Regions from separate parts of the Paraglaciecola sp. T6c genome, predicted to be linked through region 1. Evidence: predicted binding sites of a transcription regulator. Region 1 holds the regulator's gene; each other region holds the start of a gene.
The links. The regulator sigma-54, encoded in region 1, starts transcription at its own class of promoters, with help from an activator protein. The targets are predictions, from matches to a motif close to GTTGGCACGNNNNTNGNNT.

Region 1 (4,219 bases):
GGCCCAGCACACTGCTTGCTGAGGCACTTTTGTCATCCTGAACAATAGTGACTTCAGCTTCAAATTGATTCGCAAGCTTAACCAATTGAGTCGCCGCTCTGGCATGCAGCCCTAACTTGTTCACTATGAGTAGGGTTTTTTCTAATCGCTCACTCATCGGTTTAACTCGCGATGACGTATTTGCACATCAGGGTGCGAGGTGCTAAATGTTTTGGCTAACATTTCCACTACGTACACAGAGCGGTGCTGACCGCCAGTACACCCGATGGCGATTGTCACATAACTACGATTATTACGTTCTAAATGTGGCAACCAAGTAGAAATCAGATTCTGAATTTGCCAGATAAATTTAGTGACTATGGGTTGTGAGCCAAGAAAAATCTCGACGGGGGAATCAAGTCCAGTAAGGGGTTTTAAATCTGGCTCCCAGTGCGGGTTGGGTAAGAAACGTGCATCAAATACATAATCCGCATCTTTAGGAATACCGTGTTTAAAACCAAAGCTTTCAAAAACCAAAACTAAGCGTGAGCTTTTTTTACCTAATATTCGCTCGCGCACCAATTCGGCCAGCTGGTGAATTGATAATTGATCTGTGTCTATATATAAATCTGCACGTTCAGCTATCGGCGCCAATAACTGGCTTTCTGCTTGAATAGCACCAGACAATGATTTGTTTTGCTTAGACAACGGGTGCAAGCGGCGGGTTTCACTGAAACGCTTAATCAGTACGTCATCGCTGGCATCCAAATACAATATGGTCATTTCCCACGTTGACGGCAAGTAGTCGAGTATTTCCACCAATTCGTTGGGATCTTTGGGTAAATTTCGCACGTCAATGCTGACCGCGACCTGATCGTACTCGTCAGCGACGGTATGGGTCAAAGTGGGCAATAAGTTGACGGGGATATTATCAACGCAGTAATAGCCTAAATCTTCCAGTGAACGTAAAACGATGGACTTCCCTGAGCCTGAACGCCCACTGATGATAATAAGCTTCATAATTAACTGAGTACCTGAAATAATTCTTGGTCTGTGGTTGCACTGCGCAAACGATTTAAAATGTCTTTATCAACGAATTTTTTGGCTATCGCCGACAAGGTTTGTAGGTGCTCTTGGGCCTTTTCCTCTGGTACTAAAATAGCAAAGAAGATATCCACTGGCATGTTATCGATGGCGTCATACTGGACCGGAGGTTGGCACGTTACAAGCACGCCTAGGGCTGACTCTAGCCCTTTTATACGGCCATGTGGTAGTGCTATACCACCACCAATGCCCGTACACCCCATTTTCTCGCGCCCCGCTAAACTGGATAAAATGGTCGCTTGGTCTACTTCAACAAGGTGCTCAGATGCCAATTGACTAATAAGCTCTAAAATGCGCTTTTTGCTGGACCCCTGAACTGCGCATACGACGCAGTCAGGGTGAAGAATATTTGATATTTCCATTATTTACCTGATGGGTTAATGGCGTTTAGCTTTTTCTTTATGCTTGATAACTTGCCGATCGAGTTTATCGATTAGGCCATCTATTGCCGCATACATGTCGTTGTGTTCCATGGTGGCAAATACATCTGCCCCATTCAAATGTATTGTCGCTTCCGCTTTTTGGTTGAGCTTTTCTACATTGAGAATGACGTGAACATTGTTGATCTGATCGAAGTGTCGCTCGAGCTTGGTAAATTTAGTATCGACATAATCTTTTAGTGAATCGGTTACATCCACATGGTGACCAGTAATATTAATTTGCATATCGCCTCTTCCTTCTTTAATCAGCCTACAATAGGCTTTTTCGTTGGTTCGACGGGGGTATCATCAGAGATTCCCGGTACTTTGCTATTGTTCGCCGAGCGACCATGATGCCTTGATCGGCCAACAATTGAGCAATCTTGCTGTCACTTAACGGCTTGCTTGGTTTTTCAGCTGCGACCAGCTTTTTAATCAATGCGCGTATCGCCGTTGACGAGCACTCTCCGCCTGTCTCAGTTGCAACATGGCTCGAGAAGAAATATTTCAGCTCAAATATACCTCTAGGGGTATGCATATATTTTTGGGTAGTAACACGAGAAATTGTAGATTCATGCATATCCACCATTTCGGCTACGTCATTTAGTACCATAGGCTTCATCATCTCAGGCCCATGTTCAAAGAAGCCCATTTGCTGCTGTACTATACAGTTTGACACTTTCAATAAGGTATCGTTTCGGCTCTCAACACTTTTAATAAACCATTTGGCTTCTTGCATGTGTGAGCGAATAAATTGACTATCACTGGTGTTTTTCGCGCTACGACTCATTGCAGCATACTGTTGATTAACGTTCAATTTGGGTAGGCTGTCTGGGTTAAGCTCTACTGTCCAACGGCCATTTTTCTTACTCACTGACACATCAGGTATAACGTATTCTGCTTCACCTTTGATCAAGGCGCTGCCTGGACGCGGATTGAGCGTTTTAAGTAAACGCATGACCTCACGCAAATCATCCTCTTTAAGGCGAGATTTACGCATCAAAGTACGGTAATCCTTGCTTGCCAAAAGGTCGGCATAGTCCCCAATCAAGGTCTTCGCTTCTTCTAACCAGGGTGTATCAGGAGCAAACTGACGCAATTGCACTAGCAAGCATTCTTGTGGTGTACGAGAGCCTGACCCAATTGGGTCGAACATTTGAATACGCTTAAGTACGCATTCCACTTCATCGAGCTCTATTTCTTCATCATCCATGCTGGCCAGAACGTCTTCAGCGCTCATGGTCAAATAACCAGACTCATCGATAGAATCAATGATCGCTGTCGCAATCGCGACATCGGTATCACTAAAATGGGTTAAACGCATTTGCCACAGCAAATGATCTTGAATGTTATCTGTGGTTTCGCCTTGAAAGATCTGTTCGTCATCACCGCCGGCACCACTGGATATGCTAGAGGCAGGTGCGGAAGAAGCGCTGATGTACTCATCCCAAGTGGTATCCGTAGGTAAGTCTTCTGGGATTTCGTTTTTCTCGAACGCTTCACTTGAGTCTAAGTTGTCACTGCTGGTATCAACTATTTCATTGGTATCTTTAGAAGACGGGTCGAGGGAATTGTCATTTAACGCACTATCGCCGGATTCCTGATCCGTAGGCTCTTCAACTTCCAACAGCGGGTTGGAATCCAAGGCTTCTTGAATTTCTTGCTGTAAATCTAACGTAGACAATTGCAACAAACGAATAGCTTGCTGTAACTGTGGCGTCATAGTGAGTGATTGACTAAATTTTAATTGTAAAGAGGGTTTCATTTACTTCTTTATTCTGTCCGTTGCAAACTAAAAAATATGCTGTGGTTGATTCGATTGACTGTAAATGTCTCACCAAGCGCCTGAGTATAATCTCGATAAAATGAGCGGCTTTTTCAGCTTAACTATAGCCTGAATTGTTCGCCTAGGTATACATCTCTTACACGTTGATCACTTAATACTTCTTCTGCCGTGCCAGAAGCGATGAGTTCACCATGACTAACAATGTAAGCTTTCTCACACACATCGAGTGTCTCTCTTACATTGTGGTCGGTTATCAAAACACCAATACCACGGTCACGTAAATGTTGAATAATTTTTTTAATATCATTAACTGAAATAGGATCAACACCGGCAAACGGCTCATCGAGCAGAATAAATTCTGGATCGGCTGCCAGTGCCCGCGCTATTTCTACCCGGCGGCGTTCACCTCCAGACAAACTCATACCAGCACTGTTACGAATATGATTTATATTGAACTCATCGAGTAATGAATCCGCTTGCTGTTCTCTTTGTTCTGCACTGAGCTCTTTGCGTGTCTGCAAGATAGCCATCAAGTTTTGATAGACTGTCAGTTTTCGAAAAATAGAGGCTTCTTGGGGTAAGTAACCAATCCCTAAACGAGCGCGCATATGCATGGGCTGTAGGGTAAGATCTTGCTGATCAATACTGATTTCTCCCTTATCTAAGGGAACCAAACCGACAATCATATAAAACGTGGTTGTTTTACCTGCACCGTTTGGACCAAGTAAACCGACAATCTGGCCAGTGGACACTTCTAGACTGACATCACGCACAACTTGACGCGATTTATAGGATTTAGCCAAATGCGAGGCTTTTAACGTCGCCATTATGGAGTTTCATCCTGTTTTGGTTTGACTTCAGCATCACTGGACTTTTTCGCGTCAGTTTGCTTTTTACTGCTCGCTGATTTCTTAGCTGGTTGAAAAATAGT
Region 2 (4,219 bases), 800 kb from region 1:
TCGTAGCAGCTCTTTATTGCTGTGGTGTGCCCTTAGCAGATATAAAACACTTAGCCATGACAACTGACTTCAAAAAGTTCAAAGGCTTTTCATTACTCAGATTATTACGCCAAGGCGGTTTAAGTTCGGGGGACCAATTTGAGGCGTGGATGGACAAACACCTTAAAGGTCTAACGTTCTCAGACATAGATAAAGACTTACACATTTTAGCGACCGATGTTAACGGCGGAGGCCCGGTGGTATTTAGCCGTAAAACGAGTCCCGATTTGAAGATATCGAAGGCGGTGCGCTTTTCAATGTCCATCCCACTTTTTTTCAGCTTTCAAGCCTATAAACAGCATGTTCTTGTAGACGGTGCTATTTTATCAGAAGATGCGTTGTATCAAGATTGGGCAGGTGATGGCTCACCAGTTATGTGTTTTAAATTAAAAAGCGAGCATGTGACAGATCCGAACTTTAAAAAAAGTTGGCTGCCATTACGGCAATATGTGATGATGCTGATTAGGACCTTCATGACGGCAATGTCGCGAGAGTATGTACATGCAGAGTACTGGCGTAATACTATAATCATCAATACGGGTAAATTATCTCCCGTCGATTTTAATATTACAGCGATACAAAAAGAGGAGTTGTACAATATTGGTTATAACACCGCATTTGAATTTGTGCCTAAACGAATGCAGATTTATACCGATACACAACTAAGGAACTAGATGTGGACTACCGTTTTAAAGAAATGAATCTATGAAACAACTTCGAAAGTACGCTGATCTCCCTATTATTGGGCCAGTGGTAAAAAAAGTAATGAATTTGGTGGTAAGCCAGAAGGCTAATCAGATCTCTAGACATTTCGCGGAATACCTCAGCCCTGTTGTTGCCCTGTCAGACGATCTTCGTAATGAATCTTATAAAATTAGGCACAAAGTCTATTGCGAAGAATTAAAGTTTGAAGATGAACGTTCAGACAAGATGGAAACAGATCAATTTGATAGTCACTCTACCCATTGTTTAATTAAGCACCTCCCTACTGGTGAATATGCCGGTACGGTTCGCATCGTGCGCTCTATGAGTGAAGAGCAACTCCTACCAATAGAGAAATACTGTATTAGTTCGATTGCTGATGACGCAGTACATCCAAGTGATTTTCCACGAAGTGAAATATGTGAAATATCTCGATTGGCAGTCCCCGCTCAGTTTCGAAAGCGTGCCACGGATAAATTTAAGGGTTCAGCCACAGGTGCTATCAATGAGCATATTTACTCTGAGCGCGAGCTACGCTGTTTCCCCTTTATTGCGGTGGGGCTATATTTGTGCGCCGCGTCTACCTCGCGTAAACACGATATTAAACATTGTTTTGTGATGATGGAGCCAAGACTGGCGCGCAGCTTACGCTTTGTGGGCATCCCCTTTCAACAAGTTGGCCCCGTTGTAGAATATCACGGGAAGAGAGCCCCATACTATATCAGCCGTCACCTATTAATGAGCGGCCTAACACCTGGCTTTAAGCGCATGCTGAAGAATATCGAAAAGAAAGTTAATTCACAATTCAACTGAAGCTCAAAACTTGGGCTTGCCGGCTGGGCCCTATTCGATGTCAAAAAATTTTACACGGTTCAATTAACCCAATCTATTTATAACAAGTGTTTTATCTATCCTTCTGTCTCTATTGAGGTGGAAACTAAATTTCCCGTTACAACGATAATACTTTGCCTATAAATTAGGCATGAACAACGAGATGTGTTTGATACCTTCGCCACTCACCGACAACCGCACTTTATTTTGTCAGTAAATTTTACATCTCCTCGCATACAAAAAATGGAAAAAACCTAACCATCTGAAAATAAAGAATATTTCAAACTTGGCATAAGTACTGCTTTACCTTCTACAGCAGTATCTTTGGTCTCATCTTTTGGTCTAAAAGGAATATCACATGTCAAACTTAGTTAAGAAAACAAAATTAGTAACACTAGCCGCTCTTTTAGCGTTTGGTGCAGCAAGTCAAGCAAGCGCTGCGACTATCAGTTTCGGTGGCCAGACAGCGACTGACGGCTCAGGTCAAACAAGCTCTCGTATAGATGCTAGCAACCAAATTACTGCAGCGACTGTTTCAAACGGATATTTCGTTGAAACCTTCGATAGTGCAACTGTTTTCCCGGTTGGTGCTGGTGGTGACACAAGTTATAATGTTGCTGGCGCATCTGATGGTTGTCAAATCAACTCGCCGTTAGCAGTAACTCCAAGCGGTGCTGGTGTATTGAATGTTCGTAATAATTCAGTACCTAACGTAGCAGCAGCGCCAGCTGGTGACAACACTTGTTACGCATACACCACACCAGAAAATATTGGATCAGATAGCTCGGTAGATATTAATTATACAACGTTCTTAGCGAACGTTGGTGGTATTGAAGCTAGCCTTGCTGGTTCAAAAATTAACTACTTGGGCTTCTACTGGGGCTCAGTAGATACTTATAACAGCTTTGAGTTTTATGATGGCGCTACTTTAGTTGCATCAATCACTGGTCCACAGTTGTTGGCACAATTAAACGGTAGCCCTGGTAACCAAACATCACCTGCATCTAACACTTATGTGAATATTGACTTCTCGGATGCCGAAGCGTTCGATAACTTCAAAGTAATTTCTTCTGGTATCGCTGGAGAGTTCGATAACGTTGTTGTTGGTTTAAAACAAGTTCCAGCTCCTGCAAACTTGGCTTTCTTAGGTCTTGGTCTTTTAGGTCTTGGTCTTGGTAGAAGATTTAAAAAATAAGAGTTAATTACTCTTCACAAAAAGCCGGCTTGCCGGCTTTTTTTATAACTCAAATTCAACGTATCATTTTCGTAATTTTTATTTCTCTTCTTTTCCGTGCTTAAACATCACCATGATTAATAATCGAATAACATATCGTCTAGTTGAAAAACAAATATTCCATTTACATTCGCAGGTCTGATGTTGTGTAGTAGACTGCTCCTATTGGATAAGTTATTTTGGATTTATGATGGATTTAATGAAACTGATACGCGAGGTAATACCTGATACTGAAGCTGTACTTTTTACTAAAGAGAGTGCGACTAAGCGTTTTGGTAAAACGACTTTCTCTGACGATGTTGTTATTGACTTCGCTGTTCAAATAACAAACGAGTCTGCCATACCCAAACTACTGCAGTTAGCGAATAAATATCAGTTCTACTTATACCCCATTAGCACCGGAAATAACTGGGGTTATGGTTCAATTCAAAATACTCCCATTAATGGCCCAAGAGTGGTTGTAGATTTAAGCGCACTTAAGTCTATTATCCCCAATAATAAAAAAGCGGGGTTAGTGACGGTTCAACCAGGTGTGACTCAGCAGGATTTATTTAATTTTTTACAAGAAAACGACTGGCCATTTATGGTGCCTGTTACCGGTGCGGGGCCCCACTGCAGTATTTTAGGAAATGCATTAGAACGAGGTTATGGTATCACCCCCAGAACGGATCATTTTGCTGCGGTCAACGCGTTAAAAGCATATCTTCCTCACCCTAATTTGTGTCATACGAAATTTGAATCGGCGGTTTCAGCCTTAGATGGTTCTTCCTATGACTATATTGATAAAACCTTTAAATGGGGTTTGGGTCCGTATATAGATGGTTTATTCACTCAAAGTAACTTTGGCATTGTCACCGAAATGACGATTCGTCTCGCCCCTAAGCCCCAGCATTTTAGTGCCTTCTACTTACAAGTCTTTGATTCAGAAAAATTCTCCGATGCAGTCGCCCTTATAGAGCAGAACTTGCTAGATTCAGAAGGTATTATTGGCTCTATCAACTTAATGGATCGCCGTCGTCTAGTATCAATGGTTGCCCAAAACCCAAACGGTCAAGGTCAGCACAATGTCATGAGTGATAAGCAAGTTGAAACGATAGCCAAAGAGCAGCGCTTACCCCAATGGATGATAGTCGGTACTATTTACGGCTCCAAAAAAGTGGTTTCAGCCACCCAAAAGCAGTTTAAGCGACGGGCAAAACACTTAGGTCAACTTAATTTTTCAAATAGCTGGCTGATTAACGTCGCCAAATTTATCCTCAACTTACCTTTGCCATCGAACGCCGCCATTGACAAAATAAAATCCCAATTAAGCACCCTGGATGAAGGAATCGAAATTATGTTGGGCAAACCCAATCAGGTTGCCCTGCCCCTTGCATACTGGCGCAACCCTAGGGTTGAGGTTGATAAAAGTAA
Region 3 (4,219 bases), 870 kb from region 1:
TAACCCCATGCTTCGCCGCCACAAGTGCCGCTGTTTAACATGGGTGTCTTTATAAAAACTCTAAGCCGCTCAGTTTTTGATTCAAATATTAGGAAAGCTAATTAATATTTGTAGACCATCATAAACTCTAGACAAAAAAACACCCGCCGAAGCGGGTGTTCTATTTAGCTTTGTAGCACTATTGCTATGCGTTGCCGCCTTGCTCTGTGGTTTTCAGCATATCAACAACGGTTTTTACGTCGTTGGTATTCTCAGCAATCTTGATCGCCAACTGGCGCTCTGCGTCTGTATCAACCGTGCCAGAAAGGGTCACTTCACCCATTTTTGATTCGACTTCAATTTCCAAGCCGCTCACTTCTGATTCAAACATTAAACGGGTTTTTACTACCGTTTCAATTTTCGCATCGTTAAGAGTCTGCATGACTTCGCCGTCTTGCTCTTCATCTAACTCTTGAATAACCGTCAACTGATTATCGACATCGGTTACACCATCAAGTGACATAACGAGCTCTGATGCTAGCGCTTTGTCGACTTCGCGGTCAACTTTACCTGTTAGGGTGACTTTGCCGTTTTTAACATCTGTGTTGATGTCAAACGAGTCAAGGTTGCCATTAAGCATTAATGTGGTTTCGGCTTTACCGTCAATCCAAGCGTCGCCTGCTGTATCTTTCCAAGTATTCTCTGCATTCGCAGCTAGAGAGGCTGTACCAAGTGTGGCGGCTACTAATACTGAAATGATTGAATTTTTCATAAATATCTCCTTTTTAAGATTCGAAGTAATTAATGCCAATTCAATGCCAACCAGTTAGTCCATTGATTTTAAATGACTTTATTCCATCTTAGTCACACTTTCACATCATCACTTGTGAAATTTATTACCAGGGACTTGTAAATAATTCTTTAATAATACTGAGACTTTCTGACCAATTTTACTTGATGATTGGAGGTTGGAGGTTGAAGGTGAAAGTGAAGATTGAGTAAGCGTTAAAACGTAAAATGGCCCTACTGCACACATGAAAACGCCTCTAACTCAAAAGAGGCAGAGGCGTTTTTTATTTTTCGCTGAACGATTAATGATTTACAGGGGCTGGTACAAATCAACCTCAGGTTAAGACTTTCGTGAGCACGTAATAGGTATCTTTACCAGTCTGGTGCGAAATCAGGGTCAACAATACGTTCTTGAGGTTCAATGCCATCGATTTTTTCGATTTCTTCGGCAGTTAACATCATTTGCTTAGCCGTGAGATTGTCACGCATGTGGTTCACATTGGTGGATGAAGGGATCGCCACGATTTTCTTATGACTTAACCACGCTAATGCGACCGCGGATGGTGTTGTATCGTGGGCACTGGCGATGTCATTCAGTATGTCATTTTCCATCACTTTACCCACACCTAAGGGCATGTATGCGGTTACTTGAATGTTGTTGCGTTGGCAGTATGCCACCAGCTCTTTGTTTTGAAAGTTAGGATGTACCTCGATTTGATTGGTCAGAATATGATCTTTACCTAAAATCGACAGGGCTTCATCAAGCTGGCTTTGGGTGAAATTGGACACACCGATATGTCTCGTCAGACCGCGCTCTTTACACGCCTTTAGTTCCTTAAGATATTCTGCCATCGATACCTTGTTGTCCGGTGACGGCCAGTGAACGAGCAGTAAGTCAACATAATCGGTATTGAGCTGAGTCAGACTATTTTGCACGCTCGTTATAAATTTATCGGCACTGAGGTTATCAAACCACACTTTAGTCGTGACGAAGAGCTCACCTCTAGAGATTTTAGAGGCGGAAATAGCATCGCCTACTTCAGCTTCATTTTCATAAGCTTGTGCGGTATCAATATGTCGGTAACCCACATCAAGCGCGTTCTCTACCGCCAGTTTGGCATCATCCCCTTTCAGGCGGTATGTGCCGAATCCTGGAGTCGGTATTGTTGGCGTAGCGAATGTTGATGAATTCATAAATCAGTCCTTCTGTTGGAGCGCTGACTTTGAGCAAGACAACGCGGTGAACATGTGGACTAACCTATTCGAATACCATGCCAAAAAGTAACCAGTTGATATGTATAGAATAAACAAGAAGGGAAGTGAGATAGAGCAGATTAACGTGAAATATTTTCAACGCTATTTGCAGCCGTTACTGACTGCCTGTCACTACGCTTTGCTGATCGTTGCAACGCTTTACTGATCGTTGCAAGACTCTGTTAGCTGCTGTCACTGTCTAGGTGGCGCTTTATATCATCTAGGCGGCGCTTTATATCCAACCAGTCATGCTCAGCTAGTTGTGAGCTGCTCTGTATTTGTTCAATCATAGCGGCCTGTTGGCGAACGAACTGTTTATGCTCGGGGCTACGGCTAAAACGCAAAATACTGCTTAAGCCTTCCAATAAACGAATGGTGACCGCTAGGCTGTCTTTCGAATATTGGCGGATCTGATTAAACGCCGCTTCACCCAACCCAGTGAAAGCCACGGGCTTGCATTGAAGTCGAGTTATGCCGTGGTCGTCTTCGTAGATAGTTGGCGGAAAGGGTTTGTCGGTGAGTGTGCACAGCACAGCGCTAAGCTTGTCTACCACGGTTACAGCTGAATACGGGTCGTTAATGCCAGGTGATAAGGCGCGAACGGCAATCTCAACCAATTGACGGATTGCAAACTCCACGTCCTGTACTGGGGTGCGATGAGAGCCTAAACGCACTAATTCGGTAATCTTGCTAGGTTGGCAAGAAAGCGTAGCACCATTAAAATAAGCGATGGCGATCACAGAGCCTCGCATTACAAAATCCCCTGGCATGTAATGTACGCTCAGCGCCATATCACTGTTTTCACTCAAGGCTCGTAGCTGGTCTATGTCCAAGGTTTGTACATATCCGCTGCTCGTCGATTCAATAGCTTGGCTATTAGGGTAAATCTGGTCGAATTCTGGTGCTGAGTCGACACGCTGTTCTGCAGTCGTATCAGCCTCGTCTGGCTCTTCAATTTTCGGGAATAAGCGTTCAATAATGTCGTTAAGTTCGCGATAGACGTTATCAATGACGTTATCTGCCTGAATTGCGCTAGCTACGTGATGAATGAAATAAATCAACACCCCTACTCCAACGATTGCGAGTAACACGGAGGTAAGAATGCTGATGCCAGGCACGAATTCTTGTTGCTCAAAAGACTTGGTGGCCTGAATAATCAGTAAACAATAAATAAACGTAGACAGGAAGAAGCCCAAAACGCATTGGGTACCCGTGTCCATCATAAAATTACGAATAAGCCGAGGGCCGAACTGTGAAGAAGCTAAGGTCAGCGCCACAACCGTGATGGAAAACGCAATACTAGTGACCGTTATCATGGCGGTAGCTATGGTGGTTAACAAAGCTCGGGCTGATTCGGGAGTGGTCTGATAAAAATCAGCGAGTATATCTAGCTCACTGTCAGCGCCGAAACGATCGAAAGCGAGACCTGCTTGGGATAAGCCAATGGCAATAAGCGCCATAATTGATGGCACAAACCAAAAGCTGGTACGGATGGTTTCCCATAGCGTGATGATCCGTGTGTTCATATGTACTGACATCCAGTGTGTACCTATTTTGATAAGAGATTACTTAGTGCGGACCAGAGCCACCGTTATAAAACTCATGCGACTGCAGGTGCTCTGGCTACACTCAAACGCCAGCGGTTAGTGGTTGTTTGTATTTTTCTTTTTTGCTGCGACCATTGCTGCACCTAAGGCTACGACCACGAAAAGCCCAAATGCGATAAAAAACGTAGTAAGAAAACCGCCGCTCATGGCACCCGACAAAGCAACGATGGCACCGACCGCAATAATTAAAAATACGATAGTGATTTGCATCAACATTTTGCACACTCCTAGGCTGATGTAGCCTGTAGTTGAACAACCTCTGTCGCGCCTTCGCCAATTGAGCTTCACATTTAGGTGTAACGTTCGGTGAGGTCGTTGTATTAGTATAAGCATTAAAAAAGGGGTGCAAGCACCCCTTTCCATTAAATCAATTTGTTCGTCTACCTGAGTAGATTAACAATCGTTGTCTTCAGCGCCTGCGCCTTCTTTTACATCTTCACACGCATCTTCGATTGCGTTGCCTGTGTCAGTCATCATTTCGTCGACTTTCTCACCTGCATTCTCAGCATTGTTGTCATTACACGCTGTCACCAAAGTAAGTGAACTGAAAACCATGGCTAAAAGAGTAAATTTTTTAAGTAAGTTCATAA
Region 4 (4,219 bases), 2.0 Mb from region 1:
ATATCCACGTTGCGTTTAGCCGTTTCAAGGGCAAGGTCAGATACATCTAAACTAGTAACGCTACACGCACCAGCAGCAAGTGCATAACTACCGAATGTGCCTGTGTAGCAAAAGCAGTTTAATACGTCACGATCTTTGGCATATTGAGCGGCGATAGCGCGGTTATCGCGCTGATCTAAATAGAAACCCGTTTTATGACCTTGTTTCACATTGACGATGATTTTTACACCATTTTCTTCAATGATGACTTCATCCGGTATGTCGCCAGCAAGCACTTGGGTGATTTCTTCTAATCCCTCTTTTTTGCGCACTGCTACATCACTTCGCTCATATATGCCATGCTCAGGAAATTGTGCTTTTAGCGCCCATACTATTTTTTCTCTATGTTTATCAGCCCCTGCTGAGAGCAGTTGGCAGACGATAACATTGGCATAAACATCGATGGTCACCCCTGGTAGGCCATCTGATTCTGCGGCAATCAAACGATATCCGGTTAAACCATGTCGCTCAATTAGCTCTTCTCTGGATTGTTGGGCTCTCGCGATACGACGTTGAAAAAAACCGTTGTCGACACTTTCATTTTGCGTAAACGTCCATATTCTAACTTGTATCTGAGAATGTGGTGAGTAGGCTCCGCGGCCTAGCCATACGTCTTCGTGACTATAAACATCGACGGTATCGCCGAGATTCATTCGGCCTTTAGTGCTCTCAATTGCACTGGCAAATATCCAAGGGTGACGACGTAATAAAGACTTTTCTCGACCGGGGTGAAGTGTAACGCGTGATGACATAGTGTGGTGGTTTCCAGCATACAAATTGAAAGTAGATGAGCGTGGCGCAAAATCACATTATCAATGGTACAAATTAAACAAAAAATTCAATGGAGAATTCATGCAATTTATCGATTATGAAGAAGGGACGGCAACGGACACGCTTTTTGTTAATGATACTACAAAACCTACCCTCAAACAGGGGCAAGTGTTAGTAAAGGTACACAGCTTTGGTATTAACCGCGCTGATACACTACAGCGCCAAGGTAAATACCCAGCACCAAGAGGGGAAAGTCCAATTCTTGGTCTTGAGGTATCAGGGGAAATTGTAAGTCTTGGTATATCTGCTGATAACGAGTCTTCCCGTTGGCAAATAGGCGATGAAGTCTTTGCGCTTGTGGCTGGCGGCGGGTATGCCCAATATGTGGCGGTCAATTCTGAACACTTAATGCCTAAGCCTAAAAACGTGGATATGCCGAGTGCCGCTGGTATCGCCGAGGTTTTCTTAACGGCATACCAAAGTTTGTTTCAAGTGGGCGGATTAAAAACTGGGCAGCGGGTTCTTATACATGCTGGAGCGAGTGCTGTGGGTCTTGCCGCGATTCAATTAGCAAAAGCAGATGGTTGTCATGTCAGTGTTACCGCATCAACTGAGAAAAAACTTGCGGTATGCGAAAAGTATGGCGCCGATCGACTGATAAATTACAAAACTCAAAATTTTGCTGAATGTTTCGAGCAAGGCGGAGTCGACGTTATTATTGATTTTGTTGCAGGGGATTATTTGAATCGAAACTTAAAAATCCTCAACGCTGATGGAACGATAGTGTACTTAGCTATGTTGGCCGGTCGCTATGCCGACAAAGTAGACATGGCCCTGATGCTTGCGAAACGCGCCACCATCACAGGCTCTACACTGCGAAGCCGGAGCGACGAATACAAAAGCGTTTTAATACATGACTTTTGTCACAGATTTTTGGCTGATTTTGACAATGGTGCTTTAAGACCTGTTATCGACACCCAATATAACGTAAAAGATATTGCTTTGACGCACGAACGCCTTGAACGAAATGACACCATGGGTAAATTGGTTGTTAGTTGGAATTAATCTATCTCGCTACAAGGTTGCTTACTTGAGGCGATGTTAAATGTCTTAAAAGATGTGTGGCGCACGTCTCGTGATCAATTACTTGGGAGGTAGGTCACAGATTTATCATCGATTGTTTGAAAATTAGACTATGAAATGGAAGGTTAGAGACAATAGAGAGTCTCTAACCTCATTTTATCGATTACAACGTCGATAAGAATTATTGCTGTTGAAGCACACTGAACTCCTCTTTAGAGACAAATCCATCCTTGTTGCTATCTAATTCGTTGAATATAGTGGCCAAAGTAGTATCAATACTGGCTTCTTTTGCACTTAACATATTGTCTTCGTTTACATCTAAAGCAGCAAAAATATCCGTTGCGGCAAATGCGCCTACTGACGTTAGGGCGAGAACACCCGCTATAATAATTTTTTTCATTCGTTTCTCCACGTTATTTAAGAATGTCGTTTACTTTGTAAGGCACTAGGATTGATTTAACGTTACGCTGATTTTAATAGGCTACAATCTTGCGACCAAGGCAATAAGGGTTTAGTTCTCTAACTCACTGGCGCTAAGGTAACCATCCTTGTTTACATCTAACTCGGTAAACACCGAAGACAGGGCCGCATCTGAGGAGGCTTCTTCTAGGCTAATGCGACCGTCATTATCCGTGTCTAACGCGTCCATTATATCGTCTTGTGCCAATACACAGTTTGAGGCGAAAAGTAGGCTAGTAATAACAATTAACTTTTTCATCTTATCGATTCCTTATGGCTAAATATTTAGCTAGGTTTTCGTAGCGATACCTGATTCTATTGAATCCGGTCTGACAAATTTAAAGAGCGAACTTGCTCGGTGGTTCAGATCGGGTAGAAGCATTTATATATATGCCGAACTCGCTCATAAACTCAGCTAAACGGTTACACGCTTCATGCCAACTAAGAATAGTGCATAATTTTCAACGAGTTATAAGGGGGGGAGCGGCCTAGATACAAAGTGGACAATGATAATTTAATGTTATAGTGCTAAAACAGTTACACAAATTCCGGGTTGAAACAAAAAGTGTTAAATATCAATTGTTTAAATGGAGTTAAATTGGTTACGCGTAGCGAAAAAGCAACAAAATAAAGAAACATTTTGTGTGCATTGTCTCATTTATTTTGTCGCCAAAGGTAAGAAGGATTTGGCAATTTAACGTTTAGGTAAATTGCTGATCCACATCGTTTGATATGGTGCTAGTTCAATGAAACTGTCTGCAGCATAAATGGGTTGCTGCGTCATTAAGTCTATCCACTCGTCGGTGCCTACTAAGTTAATATCACTTAAGTGTATTTCTTGTATCTCATCACAAATATTACTGATACAAAATATGCTTTGTCTTCTATCGATACTCTGACGCCAGAAACCAAATACTTTGCTTCCTAACTGCAAGGTAAATTGTGTAGCGTTGGGGTGAAATGCCACCTGCTGGCGGCGTATGGTGAGTAGCTCACCCATGGCCTTCAATACGCGTTGGTGTTGGGAGTAGGGCGATGCTAATTGCTTCTGTAATTCAGTATATTGCCATTTGTGACGATTTATAGCGCGGTTATGACTGGTATTTTTAACCCGTTCGTAATCATTACCTGTAGCCAATAAACTGTGAATATAGATCCCAGGGATCCCTTCTAAACCAAGCATAATCGCATGGGCGCACATAAAACGCTGGAAGCCCCATTTATCCGTTCCCTTCGTTGTCCCCTGAAGAGCGTCATATAATGCAATATTAATTTCATACGCTTTTTGCTGCCCATTTTCAGAAGCACGCCACGAAATTCTGCCGCCAAAATTCTGCATAGTGTTTACGAGTACCGTGAGCTCCTCGTCTTCTAATAAGCCTTCAGCTGGTCGTAGGCCGATTCCATCATGGGATGCAATAAAATTAAAATAGGTAGTGCCGTTTTGCGCTGGGGGCATGCTCATTAACCATGACTTCAGGTAATGACAATCACCCGTAATGAGAGTATTTACCAACAATGGGGGCAAAGAGAAATTGTAGATCGCATGAGCTTCATTGGCATTTCCAAGGTAAGCTAAGTTTTCTCTATTTGGTATATTCGTTTCTGTGATAATAATCACATCTGGCTGCGCATGTTCAATAAGTGTGCGCAGTAATCTTACCACTTCATGGGTTTGTTCTAAGTTGATACAAGGTGTGCCAAGTTTTTTCCATAAAAAAGCCACGGCATCCAGCCTGAACAGCCTGACGCCATTATCCAAATATTGACGAATGATTGAAACGAAAGTTTCTAACACTTTGGGATTACGAAAATCAAAATCAACTTGATCGTGACTGAATGTGCACCAAACATGCTCGATACCTTT

Region 2: the regulator sigma-54 is predicted to act here: its motif matches at 1,858-1,876, upstream of PATL_RS06135 (Npun_F0296 family exosortase-dependent surface protein).
Region 3: the regulator sigma-54 is predicted to act here: its motif matches at 2,029-2,047, upstream of dkgB (2,5-didehydrogluconate reductase DkgB).
Region 4: the regulator sigma-54 is predicted to act here: its motif matches at 2,776-2,794, upstream of PATL_RS11050 (EF-hand domain-containing protein).

Annotation. Positions count from the first base shown of each region.
Region 1 covers NC_008228.1:654,826-659,044, reverse strand. Annotated here, with positions in the region: gene PATL_RS02940 (HPr family phosphocarrier protein) at 1-157, opposite strand, end outside; gene rapZ (RNase adapter RapZ) at 154-999, opposite strand; gene ptsN (PTS IIA-like nitrogen regulatory protein PtsN) at 1,002-1,445, opposite strand; gene hpf (ribosome hibernation promoting factor) at 1,461-1,748, opposite strand; gene PATL_RS02920 (RNA polymerase factor sigma-54) at 1,774-3,267, opposite strand; gene lptB (LPS export ABC transporter ATP-binding protein) at 3,390-4,115, opposite strand; gene lptA (lipopolysaccharide transport periplasmic protein LptA) at 4,115-4,219, opposite strand, start outside.
Region 2 covers NC_008228.1:1,452,759-1,456,977, reverse strand. Annotated here, with positions in the region: gene PATL_RS06145 (patatin-like phospholipase family protein) at 1-713, shown strand, start outside; gene PATL_RS06140 (PEP-CTERM/exosortase system-associated acyltransferase) at 745-1,554, shown strand; gene PATL_RS06135 (Npun_F0296 family exosortase-dependent surface protein) at 1,931-2,767, shown strand; gene PATL_RS06130 (FAD-binding oxidoreductase) at 3,006-4,219, shown strand, end outside.
Region 3 covers NC_008228.1:4,970,184-4,974,402, forward strand. Annotated here, with positions in the region: gene PATL_RS21190 (BON domain-containing protein) at 185-751, opposite strand; gene dkgB (2,5-didehydrogluconate reductase DkgB) at 1,141-1,962, opposite strand; gene PATL_RS21200 (DUF2254 domain-containing protein) at 2,205-3,560, opposite strand; gene PATL_RS21205 (hypothetical protein) at 3,666-3,845, opposite strand; gene PATL_RS21210 (hypothetical protein) at 4,023-4,217, opposite strand.
Region 4 covers NC_008228.1:2,612,731-2,616,949, reverse strand. Annotated here, with positions in the region: gene PATL_RS11065 (class I SAM-dependent rRNA methyltransferase) at 1-791, opposite strand, end outside; gene PATL_RS11060 (NAD(P)H-quinone oxidoreductase) at 892-1,875, shown strand; gene PATL_RS11055 (EF-hand domain-containing protein) at 2,075-2,293, opposite strand; gene PATL_RS11050 (EF-hand domain-containing protein) at 2,405-2,611, opposite strand; gene PATL_RS11045 (sugar phosphorylase) at 3,047-4,219, opposite strand, start outside.